3 regions of the Methylosinus sp. genome follow, and region 3 is predicted to be linked to each of the others. Evidence: predicted binding sites of a transcription regulator. Region 3 holds the regulator's gene; each other region holds the start of a gene.
The links. Region 3 encodes LexA, which represses DNA repair genes until DNA is damaged. Its sites were predicted from a motif close to TGTTCNNNNTGTGTTCNG; they were not measured.
Positions count from the first base shown of each region.

Region 1: a site for LexA is predicted at 3,760-3,777, ahead of parE (DNA topoisomerase IV subunit B). Genes of this name have one in related genera too.
Region 2: a site for LexA is predicted at 7,411-7,428, ahead of VIF40_RS12525 (PA0069 family radical SAM protein). Genes of this name have one in related genera too.

Region 1 covers NZ_DATBQF010000058.1:32,441-42,103, forward strand. The annotation lists gene dapE (succinyl-diaminopimelate desuccinylase) at 1-218, shown strand, start outside; gene VIF40_RS14960 (sensor histidine kinase) at 442-1,497, opposite strand; gene parE (DNA topoisomerase IV subunit B) at 1,700-3,715, opposite strand; gene VIF40_RS14970 (2OG-Fe(II) oxygenase) at 4,008-4,628, opposite strand; gene VIF40_RS14975 (DJ-1/PfpI family protein) at 4,698-5,366, opposite strand; gene VIF40_RS14980 (hypothetical protein) at 5,377-6,006, opposite strand; tRNA gene VIF40_RS14985 (tRNA-Ser) at 6,169-6,258, opposite strand; gene VIF40_RS14990 (gamma-glutamylcyclotransferase family protein) at 6,712-7,161, shown strand; gene panC (pantoate--beta-alanine ligase) at 7,158-8,030, shown strand; gene VIF40_RS15000 (acylphosphatase) at 8,055-8,342, shown strand; gene cysQ (3'(2'),5'-bisphosphate nucleotidase CysQ) at 8,346-9,170, shown strand; gene VIF40_RS15010 (DUF1134 domain-containing protein) at 9,339-9,663, shown strand, end outside.
Region 2 covers NZ_DATBQF010000046.1:34,835-44,497, reverse strand. The annotation lists gene VIF40_RS12565 (hypothetical protein) at 72-914, opposite strand; gene VIF40_RS12560 (hypothetical protein) at 1,201-1,521, shown strand; gene VIF40_RS12555 (molybdenum ABC transporter ATP-binding protein) at 1,698-2,186, shown strand; gene VIF40_RS12550 (ModE family transcriptional regulator) at 2,101-2,517, opposite strand; gene VIF40_RS12545 (xanthine dehydrogenase) at 2,606-3,475, opposite strand; gene VIF40_RS12540 (cupin domain-containing protein) at 3,644-3,979, opposite strand; gene VIF40_RS12535 (site-specific DNA-methyltransferase) at 4,032-5,216, opposite strand; gene VIF40_RS12530 (ribonuclease HII) at 5,388-5,996, opposite strand; gene VIF40_RS12525 (PA0069 family radical SAM protein) at 6,073-7,254, opposite strand; gene VIF40_RS12520 (hypothetical protein) at 7,518-7,976, opposite strand; gene VIF40_RS12515 (ATP-binding protein) at 8,166-9,663, shown strand, end outside.
Region 3 covers NZ_DATBQF010000011.1:110,909-120,571, reverse strand. The annotation lists gene VIF40_RS03090 (OFA family MFS transporter) at 1-72, opposite strand, end outside; gene VIF40_RS03085 (LLM class flavin-dependent oxidoreductase) at 448-1,446, shown strand; gene VIF40_RS03080 (hypothetical protein) at 1,478-2,221, opposite strand; gene lexA (transcriptional repressor LexA) at 2,326-3,030, shown strand; gene VIF40_RS03070 (AsmA family protein) at 3,272-5,179, shown strand; gene VIF40_RS03065 (ABC transporter permease subunit) at 5,233-6,027, opposite strand; gene VIF40_RS03060 (ABC transporter permease) at 6,024-6,941, opposite strand; gene VIF40_RS03055 (ABC transporter ATP-binding protein) at 6,941-8,014, opposite strand; gene VIF40_RS03050 (class I SAM-dependent methyltransferase) at 8,070-8,780, opposite strand; gene VIF40_RS03045 (DNA polymerase III subunit chi) at 8,762-9,229, opposite strand; gene xth (exodeoxyribonuclease III) at 9,240-9,663, opposite strand, start outside.

The sequences.
Region 1 (9,663 bases), on a different contig from region 3:
TCGCGGATGCGATCGAAGAGATGACGGGACGCCGCCCCGGCCTTTCGACGAGCGGCGGAACCTCGGACGCGCGTTTCATCACGCGCGATTGTCCGGTGCTGGAGTTCGGCCTCATCAACGAGTCGATCCATGCGGTGGACGAGCATGCGCGGCTCGAGGATGTCGACGGGCTGACGGCGATCTACGAGCGCATCATCCAAAAATATTTCGCGCGCTGAGACCTCCGTTCCTCGTAGACAAAAAGGCTCGCGCTCCCTTCTCCCGCGCAGGGGGAGAAGGTGGCCCGACGAAGTCGGGTCGGATGAGGGCCGCCGCGGTTCTCCGCGCTCTAAATTGCAGATGATGTCGTGGCTGGACGAGCCCTCATCCGACCCTCGCTGACGCGAGGGCCACCTTCTCCCACGAGTGGGAGAAGGTGCGCGCCGTTCGATTGCAGAACCCTCACCCCGCCAGCGCCTGCTCCGCCGGCACGGCCAGCGTCCATTCGAAACCGTCGGGCGGAAAGCCGATCGTCGCCTCGCCGCCGAGCGCCTGCGCGACGAGGCGCTTGATGACCTTGTGGCCGAAGCCCTCGCAAGGCGACTCCGGCGCCGCCGGCCCGCCGAACTCGCGCCATTCGACGAGAAAGCGCGCGTCCTCGATGCGCCAATGCAGCTCGATGCGCCCCTCGGGCTGCGACAGCGAGCCATGCGTCAGCGCGTTCACGGACAGCTCGTGCAGCGCGAGGCCGATATTCTGCGCCGCCTCCGGCTTCAGCATCAGATCGGGTCCGCCGGCGCGCGTCTGCTCCTCGACGCAGCCGGCGTCGAGGCAGTAGGACAATTGCGCGCGCGCCAGCTCCGTCATGGAGGCGCCGCGCCAATCCTGCGACACCAGAAGATCATGCGCCATGGACAGCGCCTGCAGCCGCGCGGCGAATTTGCGCTGGAAATCCTCGAGCGAAGGCGCGCCCGCCGCGGTCTGCCGCGCCATGGCCTGCACGACGGCCAGAAGATTTTTGGAGCGATGCACGAGCTCGCGCAGCAGCACATGGACATGGTCCTCGCGCCGCTTGCGATCGGTGATGTCGCGCGCCGTGCCGATGATGCGCGCCGCGCGCCCGCCCTCGAAGAAGGTGCGGCCACGCACCGCGATCCAGCGCTCGACGCCATCGGTCTGGCCGATGACGCGATATTCCGCCTCGTAATCGCCGAGCTGTCCGGGATCGAGCGCGGACGGCCCCGCCTCTCGCATGCGCGCCGAATCCATGCGCGCCTTATCGTCTGGATGCAGCGCATTGCGGAAAATCTCGGAGCTGCCGGGCGCGTCGTCCGGCAGCGCCCAGAGCGCGCGCACGCGCGCGTCGAGATGCACCTCGCCGGTGACGAGATCCCAATCCCAAATTCCGGTGAGGCTCGCGTCGAGCGCCATGCGCATGCGCTCGAGCGCCAGCGTATCGTCGCGATCGTCCCGCCGCTCCGGCGCGGACGACTCGCCCATGCTGTCGATGTCCGTCAAGGCCGACCTCTCGACGCCCGCCGCCCGCTTCGAGTGGCGGCGAGCATAGCCGAACCTGCGTCGGCGGGCGAGGACCTTTCGTCATTGCGCGCGAAGCGAAGCGATCCAGCGCCGTGAGGCCTCCGGATCGCGGCGTCGCTTCGCGCCTCGCAATAACGAGAGTGCGAGGAAAACGCGCCGATGGGCGTCGCGGTTCCGACCGTCACACGTCCAATTCCGTGGCGAAGGCGGCGTGCTCCTGGATAAAGGCGAAACGCGCCTCGGGCTTTGCGCCCATCAGCCGCTCGACGCAATCGGCGGTCTCCTCGCGCTCCTCGCCGGCGATCATGACCTTGAGCAGCGTGCGCTTCCTGGCGTCCATCGTGGTTTCCTTGAGCTGCGCCGGCATCATCTCGCCGAGGCCCTTGAAGCGGCTCGTCTCGATCTTGCCCTTGCCGGTCAGCACTTTTTTCACCAGCTCGTCGCGATGCGCATCGTCGCGCGCGTAAATGGTCTTGGCGCCTTGCGTCAGCTTGTAGAGCGGCGGAACGGCCAGATAGAGATGGCCGCCGTCGATGAGCTTGGGCATTTGCCGAAAGAAGAAAGTGATGAGCAGCGACGCGATATGCGCTCCGTCGACATCGGCGTCGGTCATCACGATGATCTTGTCGTAGCGCAGATCCTCGTCGCGATAATGCGCGCCGACGCCGCAGCCGAGCGCCTGCGTCAGATCGGCGAGCTGCTGATTGGCCGCGAGCTTCTCGCGGCCGGCCGAAGCCACGTTCAAAATCTTGCCGCGCAGCGGAAGCACGGCCTGGCTGGCGCGGTCGCGCGCCGCCTTGGCCGAGCCGCCGGCCGAATCGCCCTCGACGATGAAAATCTCCGAGCCCTGCGACGAGGTGTTGGTGCAATCGGCGAGCTTGCCGGGCAGGCGCAATTTGCGCGTCGGCGATTTGCGCGCCTGCTCCTTCTCGGCGCGGCGGCGCAGGCGCTCCTCGGCGCGCTCCACCGCGAAATCGAGCAGCCTGGTCGCCTGCGACGGCGCGCCGGCGAGCCAATGGTCGAAGGCGTCGCGCACCGCGCCCTCGACGAGGCGCGAGGCCTCGACATTCATCAGCCGCGTCTTGTTCTGCCCCTGGAACTCCGGCTCGCGGATGAACACGGAGATCATCGCCGCCGACTGGCCCATGAGGTCATCGGCCGTCACCAGCGCGGCGCGCTTGGCCTGGCCGATGCGCTCGGCGTGATCCTTCAGCCCGCGCAGCAGGGCGAGGCGAAAGCCGGCCTCATGCGTGCCGCCGTCGGGCGTCGGAATCGTGTTGCAATAGGAATGCGAAAACCCGTCCTCGTTGGAAAACCAGGCGATCGCCCATTCGAGCGAGCCATGGCCGCCCTCGCGCTCCACCTTGCCGACGAAGGGCTGGTCGGCGACGAGCTCCTTGCCCTCGGTCTCGCGGGCGAGATAGTCGCGCAAGCCGCCGGGAAAGCGCAGCACGGCCTCGGCCGGCACGTCGGAGCCGGGCTCGATCAGCTCCGGCGCGCAGCGCCAGCGGATCTCGACGCCGCCGAAGAGATAGGCCTTGGAGCGCGACATGCGAAACAGCCGCGACGCCCGCCAATGGGTCGCGGGGCCGAAAATCTCCGCATCCGGCTTGAAGCGCACCTTGGTGCCGCGGCGATTGGCGATGCGGCCCAATTGCTCGAGCTTGCCTTGCGGAATCCCGCGCGAAAAAATCTGTCGATAGAGCTGCTGGCCGGTCGCCACCTCCACCTCGACGCGCTCGGACAGCGCATTGACGACGGAGACGCCGACGCCATGCAGGCCGCCGGAGGTCTGATAGGCGCCCGAATCGAATTTGCCGCCGGCGTGCAGCACGGTCATGACCACTTCCAGCGCCGACTTCTTGGGGAATTTCGGATGCGGGCCGACGGGAATGCCGCGGCCATTGTCGATGACGGTGAGCCAGCCGCCCGGCTCGAGCGTGACCTCGATGAAGCTGGCGTGGCCGGCGACGGCCTCGTCCATGGCGTTGTCCAGCACCTCGGCGAAGAGGTGATGCATGGCGGCTTCGTCCTTGCCGCCGATATACATGCTCGGCCGCCGCCGGACGGGCTCGAGCCCCTCCAGCACCTCGATGGAGCTGGCGTCATATTCCGCCGGCGCCTTGGGCGCTTTCGCGGCGGGAGGGGCGACGGGCTTGCGCGGGGCGCCGCCGAAGAGATCATCGGATTTGGCCATGAGGGGGATTTTAGCGATTCGTGAAGGGAAGCGCGAGGGGGTATGAGAACATACAATGAACTTCTTTGAATAGGGACGTCCGCCTATCTCGGGCTCCGCCTGTTCCAAGCCGACCAGAAAGAAAGCTGCGCCGGACATGGAGCCGGACCTGGAGCCGGACCTGGAGACGAATCGGGAAAGGTTTCCTCATCCTGAGGAGGCGGCGCAGCCGCCGTCTCGAAGGACGAGGAAACCGTCAGCGCCTCCTTTAAGGAGCCCGCCCGTGCTTCGAGACGGTCGCTTCGCGACCTCCTCAGCCTGATAGCGCGGCTGATCGTCCTTGGCGCGTCCGCCGCACCCAGCAATTGATCGAAAATCTCCCATCGGCGAAGCACCCGCTATCGCAGCGCGTCGGCCGCACCTCATGAGATGAGGCGGATGGAAAGGCGACGAGACGGTCGCAGACCGGCGCCAGGTCCACAAAGCCATCCCGCGCATAGAGCCGCAGCTCGCCGCCCTCGAAACGCTTGGGCGACGCATGAAAATAATAGACGAGCGTCAGCGCCCTCACGCTGTCATGTCCGTCCGGCCGCGGCGGCGCGTCGGCATGGCGCTTGAAGAAGCCGCCGTCGCCATAGCGCACCATCTCTATCTCTTTTTTCGCCTCGTACGGCGGAGCGACGTCCAGCTCGCGCGTCAGAAGCGCGAGGATCGCATCGACCGCAACGGCGAAAGCCGCACGCAACGCACCGAGCTCGAGGAGATGCGACGAGTCGCGCACCGATGTGTCGACGCGCGCCTCTCGCTTGCTCGTATAGAAACGCGATTGCTGAAACGCGCTTTCATGCGCGAGCGCGAATTCCATCAGCTCGCACGCGCGCGCCTCGCCGAGAAAGCCGTCGATCACGACATGCGGAGGCGTGGCGGCGGGCATAGGCGCATCCATTGCGGCGGAAAGCCTCGATAGAGCATAGAAAGCCGCATCGGGGAAGCGACGCCGCGCTCAGCCGTGCAGGGCCGCAAAGCGCGCCTTTCGCTCGGCGAAACGCGGCGTCACGAATTCGACCAGCGCCTCGCCCGCCGTCTCCGGCCGACCGCTATCGAAGGGCGGCGCCGGCGCATATTCGATCGACAATTGAATCGCGCGCGCCGCTTGGTCGCCGGCGATATCGGCCGCGAGCGTCAAGGCGAAATCAATTCCCGCCGTCACGCCGCCGCCGGTGATCACGCGCCCGTCGCGCACGACGCGCGCGGCGTCGGGCTCGGCGCCGAACAATGGCAGAAGATCGCGCCAGGCCCAATGACAGGCGGCGCGCTTGCCGCGCAGGAGGCCCGCGGCGCCGAGCACGAGCGAGCCGGTGCAGACCGAGGTCACATAGCGCGCGCCTTCCGCGAGCCGGGCGATCGCCGCGAGAAATTCACGATCGACCGAAGCCGCCTCGACGCCGGGACCGCCGGGAACGCAGAGCAGATCGCAGCGCTCCACCGTCGCGAGCGCGCGCGTCGAGCCGAATTCCAACCCCGTGTCGGAGATCACAGCGCCGCCTTGGCGCGAGGCGACGACGACCTCCGCGCCGGGCAATCGCGACAGCACCTCGAACGGGCCGGTGAAATCGAGCTGGGTGAGGCGCGGAAAAACCGCGAACACGATGCGAAAGCTCTGGTCGGACATATTGAGACTCCTATTTCTGTCGAAAATCCTGCAACGGTCGAAGCGCCTCAAGGTAAGCATCCAGCGCCGCTTTGAGCTTATTTGCAGACTCTTTATTTACAGAATAGCCTAAAACGACCCCATTTGAGGTAATAGAAAATTGATTTTCTATGATTGAACAATTCATTATAACGAATGTGCTTCCAAATGGCTTCAGTGCATGCTGCATAGCCTTCTGGTGATTATTTGTCATTTCCGCACCATGCGCCGCAAAATGCCTCAAATCAGCAAAACGTGGAAAGCTTTCAGCAAAAATACTTGCCGACTTTTTTCTTGCAACCGCGTCTACGTAAGGTTCGAGTGTTGGGCATTTGGGTATCGACGCATTTATACCCTGTGTGATCTGATAAAACTCGTAGATAGATATCGCGCCTGATCGCGCGGCGATAAGCCGCCAATTCTTATGCAGGTTGAACTTACCCACATCGATGCGGTTTGGGTTCGCTTGCGATTGCAGTGATGGATTGCTGCAATGCTCAAAAAGCTCAACCGCTGCCGCAAAGCTGTCGCATACGCTGGAAAGCGAAGCGACGTTTCGTTGTAACGAGAGTGCTTCATCCCGCTCGCTTTGGGGAAGACCATCGAAGTGGAGTGAGAACATGACGCCCCATATAAATCAGTGATGGATTCGCGAGACGCATGCGACGACGTAACGTCGAACAAAACCAGAGCAAATGTGCAGGTTCTCGTGTCGAAGCGAACAGCTTCCATGCTCACCGATTGCGCGGTATGCGGACGCAAAAATCGACGTAAGCCATTGAATTGGCGGAAGGGGTGGGATTTGAACCCACGGTAGGGTTTCCCCCACGGCGGTTTTCAAGACCGCTGCCTTAAACCACTCGGCCACCCTTCCGAACCCGAGGACCCCGCGAGGGGCCGCGCGACGGTCAGCCTATCGCTTCTCTGTCGCCGCGCGTCAACCGGCCTAGCGAAACCATACGTAGACGATCGCAATCGCCAGAGCGAGGACGAGGCCGAACAATGCATTGCGAAGAAAGCCGCCTTCGAACTCCTCCATCCCCCGCCCCTCCCATGAGCCGTCGCGTCGATTCGACGCATTTCTAAAGCTGCATTCAACGCTGAGAATAGCCCATGAGGACGGTTGATTCCCAGGGGCCGTTCTCACTCGGGAGCCCGGCGAAGGCCGGGCTCTTTTGTTTTCGCGAGACTTTGCCGGCACTCGCTGGCGGCGGCGCTCCGACATTCCTTCTTTGGAGCGAATTCTGCTCGATCGAACGATTCCGTTCGATCGGAAAGCGCTCTAAGCTTCGCCCGCAACCAAGAAGCCCGCATCCGAGAAGCCGACATGCCGCTCTATTTCGCCTATGGCGCCAATTTGGACGTCGCCGCAATGGCCGCCCGCTGCCCGCAGTCGCGCCCGCTGGGGCTCGGCCGGCTCGCCCGCTTTCGCTTCGCCATCATGGAGACCGGCTTCGCCACCGTCGTCCCGGACGCCCGCGCGCAGGTCCATGGCCTGCTCTACGATCTCGCCATGGCGGATGTTGCCGCCCTCGATCGTTACGAGGAGGTGGGCCGCGGGCTCTACCGCAAGGTCGTGCAGCCGGTGCTGCGCGCGCCTGTCGGCTCGGCGCGGGCGCTCGTCTATCTCGGAGCTGCGACCCGCGAGGGCGCCCCGGCCCCGGGCTATGTCGAGAGCGTCGTCGCGGCGGCGCGGGAGCTCGGCCTGCCGGCGGCCTATATCGCTTTTCTGGAGAGCCTCACGCCCTCCGCGCAGCAGAGGATGAGCCGAAGATGAGCGCCTTCCCCGTTCCGACCGTCCATACGCTCGCCGAGCTGCGCGAGCGCGTCGCGCAATGGCGGGCGCGCGGCGAGCGCGTCGGCTTCGTCCCCACCATGGGCGCGCTGCACGAGGGCCATCTCTCGCTGGTCGAGGAGGCGCGCCGGCGCGCCCGCCGCGTCATCGTCTCGGTCTTCGTCAATCCCACGCAATTTTCCGTCGGCGAGGATTTCGAGCGCTATCCGCGCACGCTCCCGGCCGATGTCGAGACGCTCGCCCGCGTCGACGCCGATCTCTGCTATGCGCCCGCGCTCGAGGAAATCTATCCGCCGGGCTTCGTCACCGCCGTCACTGTCGGCGGGCCGGCGGTCGCCGATCTCGAGGATCGTTTCCGGCCGACGCATTTCGCCGGCGTCGCGCTCGTCGTCGCCAAGCTGCTCAATCAGGCCGACAGCGACGTCGCCGTCTTCGGCGAGAAGGACTATCAGCAATTGCTGGTGATCGAGCGTCTGGCGCGCGATCTCGATCTGCGCTCGGAGATCGTCGGCGCGCCGACGCTGCGGGAGGACGACGGCCTCGCAATGTCCTCGCGCAACATCTATCTCGCCAGGGAGGAGCGGCTCGCCGCGCCCGCGCTCTATCGCGCTCTGAGGGAGGCGGCGCGGCGCATCGCCGAGGGCGAGCCGATCGGCCATGTGATGGCCGAGGCGCGCGAGCAGATCGCGGCGAAAGGCTTCCTCATCGATTATCTCGAGGCGCGCCACGCCGAGACTCTGGCGCGCGTCGCCCGCCGCCACGATGGGCCGATCCGGCTGCTGGTCGCGGCAAAGCTCGGCGCGACGCGGCTCATCGACAATGTCGCCGTCGAGGCGGCGCCGCCGCAGTGAGAGAACGGCGATGAGAGGACGACGATGAGCGAGGCGCGGCTCGTGTTCCGCATCACCGTGCGCGGCCGCGTGCAGGGCGTCGGCTTTCGCGCCTTTGTCGCGCGGGAGGCGCGGCGCCTCGCGCTCGCCGGCTGGGCGCGCAATTGCGACGATGGCGCGGTGGAGATCGTCGCCGCCGGGCTGCGCGACGCGCTGGATGCGCTGGTCGAAACGGCGCGGCGCGGACCGCCGCTGGCGCGCGTCGACGATCTGCGACAGGAAGAGACGAGCGAGGCCGCTCTCGTCGAGCGGCGTGGCGATGTGGAGTTCTGAATCATGCCGCTGCGGAGCGATGAGGATTTCGACGCGCTCGCCGCGGCCTTCGCCGATCTGACGACGCGCGCCGGCGCGATCGCCATGGCGGTTCTCGCCTCCCCCACCATCGACGCGCGCGCGAAAAAGGATGCGAGCCCGGTCTGCGAGGCGGATGAGAAGATCGAGGCCTTTCTCACGCCGCGTCTCGCCGAGCTGATGCCGGGCGTTCCCATCGTCGCCGAGGAGGCCGCCGCCGCCGGCGCCGATTTCGCCCGCGCCGAGACCTTCCTGCTCGTCGATCCGCTCGACGGCACGCGCGAGTTTCTGGCGCGCAGCGGCGAGTTCACCGTCAACATCGGCCTCATCGTCGCGGGCGCGCCGCGCGCCGGCGCGGTCTACGCCCCGGCGCTCGGGCAATTATGGTTCGCCGGCGCGCGCGCTTTCGCCGCCGATGCGGAGCCCGGCCAGCCGGCGCCGCCGCGGGACGCCTGGCGCCCCTTACGCGTGCGCGCCCTGCCCATCGCGGGGCCGACGGCGCTGGTCAGCCGCTCGCATCTCGACGAAGCGACGAAGGCCTTTCTCGAAACGCATCGCGTCGCCGCCACGCGCGACGTCGGCTCCTCGATCAAATTCTGCCGGCTGGCGGAGGGCGCGGCCGATCTCTATCCGCGCTTCGGCCCGACGATGGAATGGGATACGGCGGCCGGCGACGCCGTGCTGCGCGCGGCCGGCGGCGGCGTCGTCGATCCGTCCGGCCGACCGCTCGTCTACGGCAAGGCGGGCGACGCCTATCGCAACGGGCCCTTCATCGCTTACGGCGACCCCGCCGCCGCAAGACTTTGTTAAGACCGCCGCGAGATTCTCCTTCCCGCGAGGAGGCGCCGCCGAGGCGCCATAGGCGCGACACGATCGCATCGAAAATCAGCCGACTGATTCGCTTTCGCCGCAACGGGGGTTTTCGTCATGCGCGCCGCACTTTCGATTCCGAGCCAGACGCTCCCGACTCGCAGAGAGATGCTCGCTCTCGCCGCGGCCGCCGCGCTGTCGCCGCCGGCGCCGGCGCGCGCCGGCTATGGCGAGCGGCCGGAGCAGAGATTGGAGCCCATGTCCGGCGACGAGGTGGTGCGCAGCGGCCACCGCTTCTTCGGCGCGATCGCGCGCGATCTCGCGCAGGGCGTCGAGCAATTGGCGCAGCGCTGGGGCCGGCCCAACGCCTATGTGCTCGGCCAGGAGGGATCGGGCGCCTTCGTCGGCGGCCTGCGCTATGGCGAGGGCGTCATGTACACGCGCAGGGCCGGCCAACGCCGCGTCTATTGGCAGGGGCCCTCGCTCGGCTTCG
Region 2 (9,663 bases), on a different contig from region 3:
CGATACGAAGCCACGCTCAATAGCGCTGGAGACTTTGCGCGACCTGCCCGCCCGAGCTGACGCCGTCGGTCTCAGATCGACAGTCCGCCGCCGCCCTCCAGAAACGCGTCCCAGGAGAAGGGCGTCCAGCCTTCCGCCTGCATTTCGATCGCGAAGGAGACGCCGCGGGCGATGAGCCGGTTGCGCGCGGCCATGCCGGCGACCTGCGCCCCGCTCGAGGCGGCGATGTCGGCGAGCGGCGTGCCGACGGTGACCGCCCTGCCCTGCTTGATGATGCCCCTGATGCGGCCGCCATAGGGGGCGAGGACCGGCGCGCCGTCGATCAGGCCGAAGGCTTCGCCCGCCTCGACGACATTGCCGATGTCCTTATACATTTTGAACAGCCCGGCCACCGGCGCGCGCACCGGCTCGGACTCCGGCGGGTCCGCCTCGGCGCTGGGGCCGGGACCGTCGCCGGGGCGCCGTATCGCGCCCGGGTCCTTGCCATAGGCGTCGATGGCGAGATCGCAATTCTCGCCCGGAATCGAGCCGGTCGCGACGCCGATCGTGAGCGCCGCGAGATTTTTGATCGAGAACGGGTCCTTGCGCGGGGTCATCTCGGCGTCGATGACGACCTCCCAGGGCCAGCGTTCGAGGATTTCATTGAGCGGATGCGTCAACACCGGCACGAACATGCGGCTGCGCAGGCCGAGCATGAATTCGGCGACGAGATCGGCGCGGCGCGCCTCCACCCCTTCGAGCACGCTCGAGCCGTCGAACCAGGCGTCCGAGAACGTCATTTTACGCCGAAGATCGGGCGGCGGCGCGGCCTCGTGAAGGGCGACGATATGATCGGCGAGGAACAGCTCGCGCGCTATGGCGGAGGCCGTCTCGCCGATGCCGAGGACGAGAACGCAGGAATGTCTGTCGGACATGACGGCTCACTTCGGCTGAGGTGATGTGGTTCGTGCGGGCCAAGCAAGAATCTGGCCTTCCCTGCGAAAGCGGCGCCATTCGGCGGTGGCGCGCGGCCCCGATGCGCGCTCCGCGGGTGACCTTATGCCGCAGCGGAAAACACCCTTGTCTGGAAATTTTGCAATATACTCTGATATACGGCTGGCGTAGAAAGAAGCGCTTCGGGCGGAGACGCCGGCTCGGCCGGCCGATCGACAGCCCGACAATTCGGAGAGCGCCGCGCGCGCGGCGAAAATGGAGGACGATGTGCAACCGAATGTTTCTTCAGAGGTCTCGACCGAAGCTGGCCATATCGTCGCGACTGTCCCCGCGGCTGTCGAGCCGGTGGTAAAAGACGCCAGCGTCGCGACCGCGGTCGGCGACAGCGTCATCATCATGATCCGTTTCCGCCCCGATACGACCGTCTGGGAAATCAACGGCCTTCCTTCCCATCTCGACAAGCAGGCCTGGTTCACTCTTCTGTGCAAGCGCGCCGGCGACAAATTCGAGGCGCGCGCAGGCGGCCGCGGCTATTTCCGCCTGACCCGCGAGCAATATGAGGCGATCGCCGCTCGCAATCCGAACTGACCAATCGAGACGGGCGCCGCCGAGCGGCGTCCGTGTCCTGACCCGCGCCGCCGAGCGGCGTCCATATATTGGCGTCCCTATCCTGACGTCGGCGTCCTGGCCCGGCCGGTCGATGCGACTGCGATTTTCCCTTACCAAAATATGAGATTGGCGTATTTCTCGCTAGTTCGGCGATCATGCTGGACAAAACGACGCCGCTCTTTGCTCGAACCCATCATTACGTGTCGCTCTTCCCGGCGCGCGTGCTGCGTCACGACTGGGATTTGGGCCTCTCCACGCTGTTTTTCGCCGGTGGGGAATTGCGCGTGCCGCTCGTCGACGCCGCCGTCGGAACGGCGATCGAGGTGGAGATCGACGCGCGCGACGTCTCGATCGCTCTGTCGCGGCCGATGGATGTCTCCATCCTCAATCGCCTTCCCGGCACGATCATCGAGCTAGATTTTCTGCCGCCGCCCTTCACCCGCGCCAGCATCTCGCTGGGCGGCGCGCGCGTCGACGCGCTGATCACCCATGAATCGGTGGAGCGGCTCGCTCTGGTCGAGGGACTCTCGGCCTGGGCGATGATCAAGACGATCGCCGTCAGCGGCCGGACGCTCGATCCCGACGAGGCTCCGTCTCCGCGCCACTGGCCGTCTTCTGATAGGACCAGTCGAGCGCGCCGATGATCTCGTCCAGCGTGCGCTTGGCCGAATTGGCCGCATGGCGCTCGATGGAGCGATAGACGCTCACCAGCCGCTCGCCGAAAGGCGTGATCTCCGCCCCTCCCTCGCGGCGACCGGGAAAGGTCGCTACGACCGGGCTCTCGAAGGTCCGGTTGAGCGCGTCCACCGACAGCCAGCATTTGCGATAGGACAGGCCGAGCGCACGGCTCGCGCCGATGATCGACCGCTCCTTGCGCAGGGCGTCGATCAGCTCGAGGTCCGCCGGGGCGAGGACTCCGCCATTGGGCAGCTTCAAAATCACGCCGATCTGCGGCGCTTCACTGTCTGTTCGCATCGTCCCGGGCCTCCTTAAGACGCCGCGATCTATATCGAACAAAATATAGCTGAAATGCGACGGCCCTGTCACATTGGATACAGGAATGTCAGTGTGCGACGAAAGGTCCCTCGATCGGCGTCGCCTCGCGCTTGGCGAGCTCGATGCGGATCGCCCGGCCGACGCCGCTCGCGACCAAGGCCGATCGCTCGTCTATGCCGGTCCATTTGGCGGAACGGCCGCGCGGATCGATCTCGAGCAGCTTGACCCCGGCGGGAATATGCAGCCCGTCGCGAGCGACCCCGCGCAGCACGCCATCGAGCGGCGCGGTGACCGGCTCGCCGTCCAGATGGCCGACGACGAAATCCTTGAACACGCGGACGCCGATCTCGACCGCCGAATGCCACAGGCCCGGCTTGCGCGAATAGGCGAAGCGCTCCTCTCCAACACCGCCGAGGCGGTTGGGAACATGGTCGGCCGGCTCGGTCGCGCCTTCCTGAATGATGAGGCCCGCCTGCGACGGCTTGGTCTCGATCGCTATGTCGCAATTGCGGCCGACGGCGAAATTGGGACCGAGACCGACCGCGATCTTGGCAAGATGCCGCAGGTCCGGCGTCGCCCGATATTTCTGCATGCGGGCGTCGACGAGCACATGCGCCGTGCGAATGGCCACGAGATCGTGGAACTGCAGCGGCGTCACCGCGACATTGGTCGTGCGGTCGAGGATTTCGACAAGCTCGATCGTCGAGTCGGCGCGCTCGCCCGCGACATCCTCCAAAGTGATCGATTCGCCATAGAGGCAATCGTGAAACGCCATCTGCCGACGAATGACCGGCGGAAACGAATCATAGCTGAGCACGCATGCCCAGCCGATGCGGTTCATGTGGACGGCGACCGCCGAAGCGATCTCATTCGTTCCCAGAATGACGGCCAAAGGGCGCTTCCGCCGCGGCGTCGAAAATTCGTGTCGAGGGCGCATCGCTCACTCCTGATCTGAAAAACAGGGAAGCAAGCCGCGCGCCAGCGCTCATGCAATCGTTTATCATTTAAATTCATGTCGTTGTAAAAACACTTCGCGCCGTTTCGGGTGGCGCTCCTATATTGTCGTGTATATAACAGTGGCGGTTTCCGACAGTCTGTCGCATCGTCAGGCGTCGTCGGCGCGGAAATGGACAGCGAGCCAGACGGTCGGCAACGTCGCATCGGTCCATTCGACGCGATGGCGGCGATGGGCGGCGATCTCGAGATAATCGCCGGGCGCGAGGGTCACGAGCTCCTCCCGATCCGAAAAGCGCAGGCCCGCCGAGCCCGCGAGCAGGATCACCCATTCCGATTCGTCCTGGTCGTGCCAGAAGCCGGGAGGGCTGGCCTGGCCGAAGGAGACGATTCGCTCGACGCGCAGGCCCGGCGCGGCGAGCAGCGGGAGAAATTGCTCCTGCTCCGCTTTTTCCGGCAGATCGACGAAAATATTGTCCGGACGCATGGCTCACCCCCGCAGCTGGCGCGCGGCCGCGGCTCGTCGGATCGAGCCGCGACTATTCCGCGGCGTCACGCAGACGCGCGCGGGCGACCGTGCGCAAATCGTCGATCGGCGCCAGTCCGGCGCCGGATTCGAAATGCCAGAAGGTCCAGCCATTACAGGCGGGCAGGCCTTGGACCAACGCCCCGGTCTTGTGAATGGAGCCGACGATCGCGCCGATCGCCAGCGTGCCATCGGCGCGGACGACGGCGGTGTGGCGACGCCGCGCATCGGTCAGCGTCACGCCGGGGGCGACGAGTCCGGCCTCGACGACGCTGGCGAAAGCGATGCGCGGCTCGGTGCGTTTGGAGGGCGCGGACGCCACCGCCTCGGCCGGCAGAGGCGAGATCGCGGCAATGCGCTCGCGCGCCGCCGCCGCATAGACCGAATCGCGCTCGATGCCGAGATAGTCGCGGCCGAGCAGGCGCGCCGCAGCGCCAGTGGTGCCGGAGCCGAAAAATGGATCGAGCACGAGATCGCCGGGATTGGAGGCGGCGAGCAATATGCGGGAGAGCAGAGCCTCGGGCTTTTGCGTGGGATGAGTCTTGCGGCCATTGGCGTCTTTGAGCCGCTCGCCGCCGGCGCAGATCGGCAGCAGCCAGTCCGAGCGCATCTGGCAATCCTCATTGCCGGCCTTCAGCGCCTCGTAATGAAAGGTGTAATTGCGCGCCGAAGCGTCGCGCGCCGCCCAGATCAGCGTCTCATGCGCATTGGTGAAGCGGCGGCCGCGGAAATTCGGCATGGGATTGTTCTTGCGCCAGACGATGTCGTTCAGGATCCAGAAGCCGAGGTCCTGCATGATCGCGCCGACGCGGAATATATTGTGATAGGAGCCGATCACGAAAATCGTGGCGTTCGGCTTCATCGCCCGCCGCGCCGCCGCCAGCCAGTCGCGGGTGAAGGCGTCATAGGTCGCGAAATCGGCGAATTTGTCCCAATCGTCATCGACCGCGTCGACAACGCTCTGATCCGGCCGGGTCAGCCGATTGGCGAGCTGGAGATTATAGGGCGGGTCGGCGAAGACGAGCTCGACGCTCGCCTCCGGCAGACTCAGCATGACCTCAACGGTGTCGCCGATGACGACTTCGTTGCGAAGAATCGCGCGCTTCGGCGCGCGAGGCGACCCGAAATTCGTCGGCCCAGTACGCGAGACCTTTATCTGGGACTTGGGGCGGGTCGCCCCGACGCGCGCGCTACTCATGAACCATCACCGGCTACGCAACCAACGCTGCGAACAATGCCCGATCGGGGTAAAAGCCGGGTTTAGAGAGCCGGTGCGCAGCTGTCTCTTTTCCGCACGTCTTCGTTAAGAAATCGCAAGTTCACCAGATGTTTACGAAACATCATGACGCGCCGGCGCCGGGTCCGCCCGTCAACTGCGCGCCGTACGCAGCGGCGCGAAGCTCATGCGGTGGAAGGGCGTCGGACCATGGGCTTGCAGGGCCGCGAGATGCGCGCGCGTGCCATAGCCGGCGTTGGTCTCGAATCCGTAATGCGGGTAGAGCGCGGCGAGCCGGCGCATCTGGCGGTCGCGCAGCACTTTGGCGACGATCGACGCCGCGGCGATAGAAAGAGAGAGAGCGTCTCCCTTGACGATCGCCTCGCCCGGGCAGCCGAGCGCGGGCAGATCGCGGCCGTCGACGAGGACGAATCCCGGCGCGACATGAAGCGCGGCGACGGCCCGCGCCATGGCGAGCAGGCTCGCCTGTCTGATGTTCAGGCCGTCGATCTCCTCGACGCTGGCGAAAGCGACGCCGATCGCCAGCGCGCTGGCGGCGATGCGCTCGAAAGCCGCCTCCCGCGCCTTGGCCGAAAGGGCTTTCGAATCATCGACGCCGTCCGGCAGGCGGTCCGGATCGAGAATGACCGCCGCCGCCGCGACCGGCCCGGCGAGCGGGCCGCGCCCGACCTCGTCGACGCCGGCCACAGGACGAGCGCCGTCCCGAAGAACGCGGATCTCGGTGAGAAAATGGGGAGGCATGCTCGCTCGGCGGTCGAAAAAAGGGCGACTGAAAAAAACACAGCGGCTGGATCGAGGCAATCGATCCGCGGCCGCCTCAGAACAGGCTGAGCTGCTCGGCGTCGCTGCGAGGCGCCCGGAACAGATCGGCGCGCAGACGCGTGCGGGAAAAACCGAGCCGCGTCGCCGCGAGCTCGAAACGGCGGCCGATCATCCAGGCGTAGGGCCCATCGCCCGTCATGCGCTTGTCGAAGGACGGATCATAGAGCTTGCCGTCGCGCGCCGAACGCACGAGCGACAGCACATGCCGGGCCTTGGCCGGGAAATGAGTGACGAGCCATTCACTGAACAATTCGCGCAGCTCGAGCGGCAGGCGCAGCATCACATAGCCGGCCTCGCGCGCGCCGGCGGCATGGGCGCGCGTCAATATCGTCTCTATCTCCGCGTCATTGACCGCCGGAATGATCGGCGCGACCAGAACCGCCACCGGTATGCCTGCCTCGGCGAGCCGCTCGATCGTCGCCAGCCGCCGCTCGGGCGAGGCGGCGCGCGGCTCCATCGCCCGCGCCAGCGCCGGATCGAGCGTCGTCACCGAGATGGCGACCTTGACGAGGCCCTTGCGCGCCATCGGCGCGAGAATATCGATGTCTCGAACGACCAGCGAGGATTTGGTCACGATGCCGATCGGATGATCGGCGCGGCTCGCCACCTCGAGCAGGCCGCGGGTGATGCGATAGCGCTTCTCGAGCGGCTGATAAGGGTCCGTGTTGGCGCCGATGGCGATCGTCTTCGGCGAATAATTACGCGCCGACAATTCGCGCTCGAGCAATTGCGCCGCGCCCTCCTTGACGTAAATCTCCGTCTCGAAATCCAGGCCCGGCGACAGCCCCATATAGGCGTGGCTCGGCCTGGCGTAGCAATAGACGCAGCCATGCTCGCAGCCGCGATAGGGATTGACGGAGCGGTCGAAGGAAATGTCGGGCGAGTCGTTGCGCGTGATGATCGTCTTCGCTTTCTCGACATGGACATTGGTGCGAAATTCGCCGAGCTCCTCGAGGCGGCTCCAGCCGTCGTCGGCCTCGACGCGCCGCTCGCGCTCGAACCGCCCGCTCTCATTGGAGAGCGCGCCGCGCCCGCGCCGCCGCGCCGGATCGACGATCGGGCTCTCCTCGGACGAAAAATTCACAATGGCGCCGATCGCCTCGCGGCTGCGCTGCGCCGCCTGCCCCCGATCGCTTTTCTCAGCCTTCTGGATCAAACGTTTCGCGGAGCTCGCCATGGCGACACTCTCCTTGCCGGCGCCGGCCTCGCTTCGGCCCGCGGACGACGAGACGCCCATGCGCGACACTGGGGCGCCTCGCGACCGCGAGCCTCGATGCGACGCGTATAACTCTAGGGGACTTGTTTACGCACGCAGGGAACGTTTACCGAACAAAGGAACATATATGGAACAAATCGGCGGGCGTCAAGCGCCCGCTTCGTCGAGCGTCGGCGCGGATCGAATTCTGATCGATCGAACGATTGCGGTCGGACGGAAAGCGCTCAGTTCTTGGCGTCGACGATGCGATAGGACTCGTGGCAGGCGACGCAATTGCGCATCACCTCGCCGAGACGTGCGAGCGAGACTTTCTCGGTCTCGCCTTGCGTGAGGCCCTTCGCCAATGCGTCGAAGCCTTTGCGCATCGGCTGGCCGAAGCTGCGCCATGTCTCCGGAAATTTGGGCCCGAGCGTGGGGGGCATGGCGTTTTCCGCCTGAAACCGCAGGGCGCCGCGCGCGGCCGCCGCCTCGGCCGCCGTCGCTGCGTCGTCGGCGGCGAGCGCTGCGACGATCTGCTCTATGCTCTTCACGAAAAGCCGCATCTGGCCGAGCACGAAAGCCTTCTCGGAGGCCGTCATCGCAATGGCGACGCGCGGATCGGCGTCCTCGGCGCGCGCCGCAACCATCTGACCCAGCGAGAGGAAAAGGCAAAAGGCAGCAAATCCCGTGTGACGCCAGCGCATCGCGACTCCCCGTCGAACACAGCTATATACTCGCACTATATGTTGTGGCCCCTTCGCGCGACAGGCCAAAATCCAGGCGCCGGCCGCCCGTTGTCCACAGGCGGCGCGACGCAGTTGAACGCGCGGCGCGAATCGATATTGAGTGCCCGCCATGATCTTCAGTCCCTTCACCGCCGGACGGGCGTCGCGATGAGCGCGCCCGCCAAGGTCGCCATCGATCTCGGGACGCGCACGGACGGCGGCGTCGCCACTCTCGATCTCGAGGAGCTGCTGGCGACGCGCCTTCTGGTTCAAGGCAATTCCGGCTCCGGAAAGTCGCATCTGCTGCGACGCCTGCTGGAGCAGAGCGCGCCCTGGGTGCAGCAGGCGATCATCGATCCGGAAGGCGATTTCGTCACGCTGGCCGAGCGCTACGGCCATGTCATTGTCGATGCGCGGCGCGGCGCGGCGGATCTCCAGCGCATAGCGGCGCGCACGCGCCAGCACAGAGTCTCTGTGGTGCTCGACCTCGAAGGGCTCGACGCCGAGCAGCAGATGCACGCCGCCGCGGCCTTTCTCGGCGGCCTCTTCGACGCCGAGCGCGACCAATGGTATCCGCTGCTGGTCGTGGTGGACGAGGCGCAGCTCTTCGCCCCCGCGGTCGCGGGCGAAGTCTCGGACGAGGCGCGCAAGGCCTCGCTCGGCGCCATGACCAATCTGATGTGCCGCGGCCGCAAGCGCGGTCTCGCTGGCGTCATCGCCACGCAGCGCCTCGCCAAGCTGGCCAAGAATGTCGCGGCGGAGGCGTCCAATTTCCTCATGGGCCGCACCTTTCTCGACATTGACATGGCCCGCGCCGCCGATCTGCTCGGCATGGAGCGGCGTCAGGCCGAGATGTTCCGCGATTTGCAGAGCGGCAATTTCATCGCGCTCGGCCCGGCCATGGCGCGCCGCCCGCTGCCGGTGCGCATCGGCCCGGTGGAAACCGCGGCGCGCAATGTCAGTCCCAGGCTGCTGCCGCTGCCCGAGCCGGGCGGCGACGACGCCCATGATCTCATTTTCACGCCCGGCGCCGATGAAGAGCGCTTCTCGGCCCCGCGCCGACCGCCGCCGGCGCCGCCGACGGCCGATGTGCTCGCCCGTCTCGCCCGCGGCGCGCCGCCCGCCGCCGAGCCCGCGCCGAGCCTCTCGCCCGAGCAGCGCCAAGCGGCGATCGACTCGGCGCTGCGCGAGATTTTGACCGACAGCGACGCCAGCTTCCGCACCATAGCGGTGCTCTATCAGGATTTTCTGGTGCGCTGCCGCATTCGCCGCATCGGCGGCGAGACATTGAGCCTGCCCGCCTTCCGCCGCCGCCTCGCCGTCGCCCATGCCGGCATAGAGCTCGCCGAAGCCGAGGCCGAGGATTCGCCCTGGGCCGAGGTGCTGGCCATGGCCGGCGCTCTGCCGGAGGATATGCAGGGCGTCTTTCTATCGCTGGCGCGCGCCGCCTTCGACCATCGCCCCTGCCCCTCCGACGCCGATGTCGCCAGCGCCTATGGCACGAGCTCGCCGGGAAGAGCGCGTCGGCTGCTCGCCTATATGGAGGAGCGGCAGGCGATCGTCTGCCGCTTGGACTCCCGCCGCTGGCGCATCGTCGCCATTCCCGGCGTCGCCTGGGAGACCGAGCCGGGCGATCCCGGCGCCGCGGCGGCGACCTCCGAGGCGA
Region 3 (9,663 bases):
GTTGAAGCCATACGCTGCGATGGAGCGCTCCCGGCTCAGAAAATGCCGGGATGGCATAGTGGCGACCGACATGAAATCCTCCGAAACCCAGCCGCATGGGCGGCGTCCTGAGCAGTCCCGAGCACCGCCCCCGAGCGGCGCTCGCTATTCCTCGACAATGCCGAGGGCTGCGACTTTTTCAACTCATTCTATCGGAAAATCGTCACAGCGCCGATCTTCGATCAATATCTATTTCTCGTCGCTCTATTCGATTCTTCTATTGCCGCTCTATCCGACGGAATGGACGACGGCTTTCTCCACTCTGACCAAAATTCGCACGAAACGCTGACGTTTTTGCGCTTGCCGACGGCCATCGGCGTCCATATTCTGTATGACGATATGTAACTGCCGTATATAGCTACGCGGCGCGCGATCGACGCGGCGGCGCGCATCCCAAAGAGCATCGCCATGCGGTTCGGCGTCTTCTGCACCTATGAAAACCCGCAGCAGGATTTCGCGCGCTGCTTCGAGACGCAGACGCGGCTCGTGCGCCATGCCGAGGCGCTCGGCTTCGAGGAGGCCTGGGTCGCCGAGCATCATTTCGAGCCCGACGCCGCCTGCCCCTCCATTCTCACGCTTCTCTCTTATCTCGCCGGCGTGACGAGCACGATACGGCTCGGCTCGGCGGCGGTGCTGCTCGCTTTCCGTAATCCGATTCAGGTGGCGGAGGATGTCGCCACCATCGACCTTCTCTCCAAGGGGCGGTTCGATTTCGGCGTGGCGCGCGGCGGGCCGTTCGAATTGCAGAACCGGCAGTTCGGCGCCGGCAAGGATTCGACGCGCGAGATGACGCTGGAGGCGCTCGGCCTCGTCAATCGCCTGCTCTACGAGGACAAGGTGACCTTCACCGGCGCGCATTACGAGGCCAATGCGCTGAGCCTCACGCCGCGCCCGCTGCAAAAGTCCATCCCCACCTATCTCGCCACGACGACGCCGGGGGCGATTCGCTATGCCGCGCGCAACGGCCATGGCGTGATGGCCGGCCCGCCTTTCCCCATAGAGCAGATCAAGGAGACCTTGCGCATCTATCGCGAGGCCGCAGGGCCGGAGGGCGATCCGCGCTTCACCATGGCGCGCTTCTATTTCGCCGCGCCGCGCCGCGAGCAGGCGCTGGCCGAGGCGGTTCCCTTCCTCTCCCGCTTCGCCGAGCGCATGCGCGGCAATTTCGCCCGCCAGGACGGCGCCGCGCCGGCCTCGCTGACGGAGGAGGGGCTGCTGCAACGCTCGCTGATCGGTGATTTCGACGAGGTGGCCGAGAAGATCGCCGCCTATCGCGAGGAGACCGACGCGCGGGCGATATTGCTGAAGCCGATCTCGCGGGATGCCGAGAAGAATTTGCGCTCGCTCGAGGATTTCGCGCGCCATGTGCGGCCGATGCTGGGCGTGGAGGCGGCGGCGGCGCAGTAGAGGGGGGGGGCGTGCCGAGCGCGTAATATTTTCAATCGCCCAGAAACATTGAATTATATCTTCGGCTGTCTGCGACTCGTACATCAACCTCAATTGTAAGGTGTACAAAAGACCTCGACGAATCAGGGTGATTCAATAATCGATCAGTTTCGACAGAAATTCCGGTCAATAACGAGTCGTCTTCCAGGAGACAAAATATCGGTCCGGAGATTGTGTTGTCATTAACTACTTGATCTTGGGGCGGTTTCGAAAGTGCATCTAATAATGTCTTTAAACGGTTATCAATGTCGCCGCCCGAGTATATATTTCCTGGGGCACCCTGGCGCAAAAATTTTATTTTTAGGCTACATGTTAATGCGAGTGACTTCCTTACAAGTGGAACAAATGTCCTTCCTCCAACGGAGAACGGTACTAACAAATCTACCTCATCTAGATGGCCATGGCTAACAGCTTTCCAATTGTCTTCGTATTCGTGGTGTCCCTCGATGATTAGCAGGCTTGGGATGGCTTTGTTAAAGTAGCGATGTCGATCAACCCGTAGCAGGGCAGGGTGAACTTGCCAAAGCTGTTCCAGTTGAGGATGGAAATGATTGCGAATTTCCCATTTTTTCCGTGCCTTATTAGAGCCGCCGTTGCCTGTAGAAGGGAGTTCGCCATCGAATGTAAGAACGAATTTCACCTGCTGCCATCCTAAAATTCGGTTGCAAGAATCGGCTTCTTTGACAAGCAAGCTAACTTTAGCCTGCTGCCGGTTCAAGTGGGTTGCAGAACGCACCGAGAACGCCTATCCTCCTGTTCATGATTTGTTTATGAACGCGCGCCATCATGCTCGCGCCGGGTGGAAGCGCGCCGCAGGCGGAGCGGCGCCGGGGGATTCCTATGCTGACCAAGAAACAGAGCGATTTGCTGCGCTTCATCCATGAGCGCCTGAAGGAGACCGGCGTGCCGCCCTCCTTCGACGAGATGAAGGACGCGCTCGATCTGCGCTCCAAATCCGGCATCCATCGGCTCATTCTCGCGCTCGAGGAGCGCGGCTTCATTCGCCGCCTGCCCAATCGCGCCCGCGCGCTCGAGGTGCTGCGCCTGCCCGAATCGGCGACGCCTCGCGTCGCCGCGCGCGGCGGTAAATTCTCGCCCTCCGTCATAGAGGGCGCGCTCGGCCGCATGCGCTCCGTCCCGGCCGGGGAGCCGGAGTCCGATCAGCAGGTGGCGATTCCGGTCATGGGCCGCATCGCCGCCGGCACGCCCATTTCCGCGCTGCAGAGCCGCAGCCATACGATCAATCTGCCGCCGGACATGCTCGGCGGCGGCGAGCATTTCGCGCTCGAGGTGCGCGGCGATTCGATGATCGAGGCCGGCATTCTCGACGGCGACGTCATCGTGGTGCGCAAGCAGGACACAGCCGACACCGGCGATATCATCGTCGCCCTCATCGACGAGGAGGAGGCGACGCTGAAGCGACTGCGCAAGCGCGGCGCTTCAATAGCGCTCGAGGCCGCCAATCCGGCCTATGAGACGCGCATTTTCGGGCCCGATCGCGTGCGCATCCAGGGTCGGCTGGTCAGCCTTCTGCGCAAATACTGAGATCGGGCGCGCCGCCACGATCTCGCCGCCCTTTGCGGCCATGTTCCGCCCGTCGCGCGCCTCGCGCGCGGGCCTTTTCGCGTGGCGGATAAGCGACTAAGGCGTGTCTCGAGCGTATCGCGCTTCAAGAGGAAGCGCGCGCTGCGTCGCGAGCGGCTCACCCGGCCGCCCCGCCTCTTTCTGCACATGGACGCAAGCCTCTTTCTGCATGGACGATGGAATGTCGCACTCGACCGGCCCAATGCGCGAAATCGAAGGATCGAAGCCCCTGGCCGTCGGCCGCCGCTCACTTTTTGCACGCCTCTCGCGCCGCTGGCTGGCGGCGCTCGGCGCCGTCGCTGCGGTGGCGCTCGGCGCCGCGCTCGCGCCCTGGACCTTCTCCACCAACGCGCTGCTCGAGGAGATTTCCGGCCAGCTCAACGCCTCCTCCGGCCTCTATATCGCCGCCAAGGGGCGCTCGACCTTCTCGCTGCTGCCGCGCCCGCACATCACCATCGACAGCATCGCCTTCGCCGACCCCGCCGCGGCGCTCACCATCGAGGCCGAGCGGCTGCATGGCAATGTGCTGCTCCTCCCTTTGCTCGCCGGCCGGCTCGAGATCGCCGAGGTCGAGCTGATTCGCCCTTCGATCGAGATCGATCTCGATCGCAAGCCGATGGGCAGCGCCGGCGCCGCGGTGCGCGCCGCGGCGGCGCGGCCGTCGACGCCCGCCGCCGAGAAAGCCGATCGCGCGCGGCTCGGCGGCGTCTCCATCGTGTCGGGCGTCGCGCGGCTCAAATATTCCGGCGGCGAGGAGACTCTGCAAGACATAGACGCGACGCTCGATTGGCGCACCGTCGGCTCGCCGGCGACGCTCGACGTCGGCTTCTCCTGGCGCGGCGAGCGTCCGCGCGCCACGCTGTGGGTGCTGAAACCCGGAGCGCTGCTGCGCGGCGAGCAGACGCCGGTCACTGTCCGCCTCGATTCCGACAGCGTGCGGCTGGAGGCGGAGGGCTTCGGCCAGCTCGGCGCCAAGCCGCGCTACATGGGGCGGCTCACCGCCTCCTCGCCATCGCTGCGCCATGCGCTCGGCCTCGCCAAGGTGAGCGCGCCGCTGCCCGGCCCGTTCGAGAATGTGCAGCTCTCCGCCAAGGCCAGCGTCGGCCTGCGCGATTTCCAGCTCACCGATCTGAAGCTCTCGGCCGACGACAATGAGTTCGAGGGCTCTTTCGCGCTGCGCCACGAGGGCGACAAGCCGATCGTCCATGCGACGCTCGCCAGCAATTTCGTGTCGCTGAAGCCGATGATCGCCGATCTTCCGGCGCTCTCCGGCGCGGACGGCCAGTGGAGCCGCGACGCTTTCTCGTTGCCGGACATTCAGGACGCCGATGTCGATCTGCGGCTCTCGGCGACGCGCGCCCGCATCTTGCGGCTCAATCTGGAAGACGCCGCGCTGTCGCTGCTGCTGCGCGGCGGACGGCTCGAGATCGCTCTGGCCGAAGCGCAGGCCTATAAGGGCACGGTCAAGGGCCGCGCCACTTTCGCCGCCAATCCGGCGGGCGGGCTCGAATTCCACGCCAATGGGCAGTTGACCGGCGTCGACGCCGGCGCGCTGGTCTGGGACCTCGCGGCGCGGCCCGATCTCGGCGGCGCGCTGGACGCGACATTCGCGCTCGACGCAGCCGGCGATAGCGTCGCCCAGCTCATGCGCGATCTCGACGGCCGCGCGAGCCTCTCGCTGTCGGAGGGCGAGGTCGGCGGCATCGATCTCGAGCGCGCGCTGCGCCGCGTCGACAAGCGGCCATTGTCGAGCGCGATGGACATTCGCTCCGGCCATTCATTGGTGGACCGCGCCAGCGCGACGATCAAGATCGTGAAGGGCGCCGCCAATATAGAGGACGGCCAGGCGCATGGGCCGGGGTTTGCGCTGGCCTTCGCCGGCCAGACGCGCATTCCCGAGCGCAGCCTGGCGATGAAGGCGCAGGCCAATGAGGCCGACGCCGCCGGCAAGCCGCGCGAGAAGGGCGTGCAGATCGGCTTCGATCTCTCCGGCGCCTGGGACGATCCCGTCTTCGCGCCGGACGCCGCCGCGCTGATCAAGCGCTCCGGCGCGGCGGCGCCGCTGCTGCCGCGCGTGGAGCCGGAGGCAGGCGCGGCGAAGGAGCGGTGACGGGCGCCGGCCGAGTTCTGTGTTTTACAAAATGTCGACCTGAGTTCCGGCCTTCACCCGGCCCCGCCGCCCTTCGCGCGCCCGCGCGTCAGCAGCGCCGATAGGCCGAGCGCGACGGAAACGAAGGCCAGCAGCAAGGTCGATATGGCGTTGACCTCCGGCGACACGCCGAGCCGCACCTGCGAATAGATGCGCATCGGCAATGTCGTCGCGCCCGGGCCGGTGGTGAAGCTGGCGATCACGAGATCGTCGAGCGAGATGATGAAGGCGAGCAGATAGGCGCTGACGACGGAGGGCGCGATCAGCGGCAGGGTGACGAGCGCGAAGGCGCGAAACGGCGTCGCGCCGAGGTCCATCGCCGCTTCCTCGAGCGTGCGGTCGCAGCCCTTCAATGCGGCATGGATCATCACCGTGGCGAAGCACATCGTGAAGGCCGAATGCGCCAGCGCCAGCGTGAGAAAGCCGCGCTCGACGCCGAGCGCGACGAAGACCAGCAGAAGCCCGAGGCCGAGCACGACTTCCGGCATCACCAGCGGCGCATAGATGGAGCCGGCGAACAGGGTGCGCGTGCGGAAGCCGCCGAAACGCGCCAGCGCCAGCGCCGCGAGCAATCCGTTGATCGATGCGATGAGCGCGGAGAGCGCCGCCGCGGCGAGGCTGATCTCGGCGGCGCGCAGCATCTGCTCGTCGTGAAGCAGCGCCGCATACCATTTGGTCGAGAAGCCGCCCCAGACGGTGACGAGACGCGAGGCGTTGAAGCTCATCGTCGCCAGAATGACGATCGGCGCGTAGAGAAAGCCGAATCCAGCGATGAGCGCGGCGAGGCGGAGAGGGCGCGCGCCGCTCATCGCCGGCCCTCGCGCAATTGCGCGCGCTCGAACAGCAGAATGGGGACGAGCAGCAGGGCGAGCAGCGTCACTGTCGCCGCCGAGGCCGCCGGCCAGTCGCGATTGGCGAAGAAATCATTCCATAAAGTGCGGCCGATCATCAGAGTGTCGGAGCCGCCGAGCAGATCGGGAATGACGAATTCGCCGACCGCCGGAATGAAGACGAGCAGAGCGCCGGCGACGATCCCGCGACGCGACAAAGGCAGGGTGACGCGCAGAAACACCTGTAGCGGCGCGGCGCCGAGATCGGCGGCGGCCTCGCGCAGAGCAGGGTCTTGACCCTCGATCGCCGCATAGAGCGGCAGCAGCATGAAGGGCAGATAGGAATAGACGATGCCGACGACGACCGCGCCGCTCGTCGCGAGCATCGGCAGCGGAGCTTCGATGAGGCCGAGCGCCATCAGCGCGTGATTGATGATCCCCTCGTCCTTCAGCAGCGTGATCCAGGCGTAGACGCGGATGAGAAAGCTCGTCCAGAAGGGCGCGACCGCGAAGCCGATCAGAATGGGCCGCAATCGTCGCGGCGCGCGCGCTATGGCGAGCGCGAAAGGATAGGCGATGGCGAGGCAGATGATTGTCGCGACGCCGGCGATGGTCAACGAGGAGAGATAGGAGTCGAGATAGAGATTATCCTCGGCGAGGCCGCGATAGGCGTCGAGGCCGAGCTGCGAGATCCGTTCCCAAAGGCCCGAGACGCCGTTCGAAAGATCGAAGACGGGCTCATAGGGCGGGCGCGTCTGCGTCGGATGCGACAGCGAGATTTTGACGATGAGCGCGAAAGGCGCGAGGAAGAACAGCGCGATCCAGGCGTAGGGCGCCGCGATGACGAGCCTCTCGCCGCGCGTGAGCCTGCGTCTTTTGTCGTGCTCCGGCATTATTCGCTCGCGAAGAAGCGCGCGGCCGCGGGCGCGATGGAAATGCGCGCGGCGTCGCCGATGGCGAAGGACGCTCCGCCGATCGCGCCGCGCGAGACGCGCAACGTCTCGCCGCCGGGCAGACGCAGGCGAAAATACGTCCTCTCGCCGCGAAAGGCGACGTCCTCCACCACGCCGTCGACGCTCGCGCCACCCACTTCTGCGCCATCCGTGCTCACAGGCGCGATAGCGATGCGCTCGGGCCGCAGGGCGAGCACGGCTTTCGCGCCATCGCCGAGGCCGCTGTCGCCGGCCGGCAGGCGGCCGAGCGGACCGACGAATTCGCCGCTCTCGATATGGCCCGCGAGGAAATTCATCTGCCCGATGAAGGAGGCGACGAAGCGCGTCGCCGGGCGCTCATAGACATCCGCCGGCGCGCCGATCTGCTCTATGCGGCCGGCGCGCATCACGGCGATGCGGTCGGCCATCGCCAGCGCCTCGTCCTGATCATGGGTGACGACGACGAAGCTCGTTTTGAGCTTGCGTTGGATTTCCTTGATCTGGAATTGCGTCTCCTCGCGCAATTGCCGATCGAGCGCGCCCAAGGGCTCGTCGAGCAGCAATAGTCGGGGGCCGGGCGCGAGCGCGCGGGCGAGCGCCACGCGCTGCCGCTGGCCGCCGGAGAGCTGATCCGGCCTTCGCGTCTCGACGCCCTCGAGCCGCACGATCTGCAACAGCTCGGCGACGCGCGCGGCGATCTCGGACTTGGTCTTGCCCTGCTGGCGCAGGCCGAAGGCGATGTTGTCGAACACGCCGAGATGCGGGAACAGCGCATAGGATTGGAACATCAGATTGACCGGACGCCGATGCGGCGGCGCGCCGCTCATATCGGCGCCCTCGATCTCGACGCGGCCGGCGTCCGCCGTCTCGAAGCCGGCGACGAGGCGCATCAGCGTGGTCTTGCCGCAGCCGGAGGGGCCGAGCAGCGCGAAAAACTCGCCGGCGCCGACCTCGAGCGACACATTCTCGAGCGCCGTGATCGCGCCGAAGCGCTTGGACGCGCCTTTGATCGAGAGTAGCGGCGCGTCGGTCATTTCGCTTCCGTTCTGCGATCGGCGGCGCGAGCCTCCGAGGCGCGCAATTGGCCCGTCAGCCGTCCCGGCGGAAGGCCGCCCGCCAATGGCGCGCCATGGCGTCGGTCGCGGGAATATCCTCGACCGTCTCGGGACGCAAGCCGGCGACGGCGAGCGCCGCGATGCGGCTCGGCGGCAGCGGCCAGGGAGGGCCGGCGATCTCCTGCCCCTCGTCGCGGGCGCGGGCGATGACGAGCAGCAGCCCGCCCGGCGCGACCAGAGCCGCCAGCGCCTGCGACGCCTGATCGAGCAGCGAATCGGGAAGCGCCTGCAGCGTGTAGCATTCATGGACGAGAGCGAAGCTCCCGCGCCATTCCGGCGGCGGCGCGAAGAGATCGGCGGCGCGATAATCGACGGCGCTCTGTGGAAAACGGCGCTTCGCCCAGGCCACCGCCTCGTCGATGAGATCGAAGGCGGTCGCCTGCGCTCCGGCGGCGGCGAGCGCCTCGGCGTTGTCGCCGAGCCCGCAGCCTATGTCGAGCGTGCGCAATCCTTCGAGAGAGCGTCCCGCGAGCCATTCCGCGAGCAGCGGATGCGGCGCGAGATGGGCCCAGGGCACGCCGGCGGCGTCGCCCTCGGCGAAGCGATAGACCGCCTCGAACCAATCCTTGCGCTGCGGATCGGCCTCCACGCCGCCCGGCCTCTTATGCGGGTCGATCGCGTCGAGACGCGCTCTCGCGGCGGCGCGGCGCGTGAAAAACGCATCGGTCACGCCTGCTTCTCCCATTTTCCGTCCTCGCTCTGGCGCCAATAGGAGAGCGTGTGCCCGTCCGACTTCAGCCGCCGCCATTGCTCGCGCGCCGCCTGCACCGCCGTCGCGTCATTGCCGTCGAACATCAGTATCGCGCGCTGCGTCGGCGCGCTCGCGGGATCGGCGAGCACGGGCGAAAGCTCCGCATTCTCGACGAAGAAGCGCACATCGGCGGAATTGGGATTGTCCGGCCCGAGCGTGAGAAAGATCGGCTGGGTTTCCGGATCGCCGTCCTTGATCGAGCCATGCGGCAGAAAGCTGTCCGCCGAATAGGACCAGAGCAGCTCGTCGAGCGCGTCGAGGCGCGCTGCGCTCGTCGCCTGGACCACGACGGTCCAGTCGCGCGCCAGCGACAGCTCGAGCAGCTTGGGCAAAGCGCTTTCCAGGGGGAGGCGCTGGAGGTGATAGAACCAGATGTCCGTCATGTCGGCGTCGTCATTCCAGATCGCATCGTATCGGCACATGGTCGGAGGGCTTCGCGCCGGCGCGCAGCTCCTTGTCGATCGTCACGCCTCGCAGCCGGTCGGCGGCCTGCGGCGACAGCAGCAGATGATCGATGCGCAGCCCCTTGTTCTTCTGCCAGGCGCCGGCCTGATAGTCCCAGAATGTGTAGAGCCCGGTCGCGTCGGTCGCGGCGCGCAGCGCCTCCGTATAGCCGAGGTTCAGCAGCTCCTGGAATTTGGCGCGCGTCTGCGGCAGGAACAGCGCGTCGCCGGCCCAGCCGACGGGGTCGTAGACGTCGCCCGGCGCCGGAATGACATTATAGTCGCCGGCCAAAATCACCGGCTCCTCGAGCGCCAGAAGGCTCGCCGCATGGGCGATGAGGCAATCCATGAAGGCGAGCTTATAGGGGTATTTT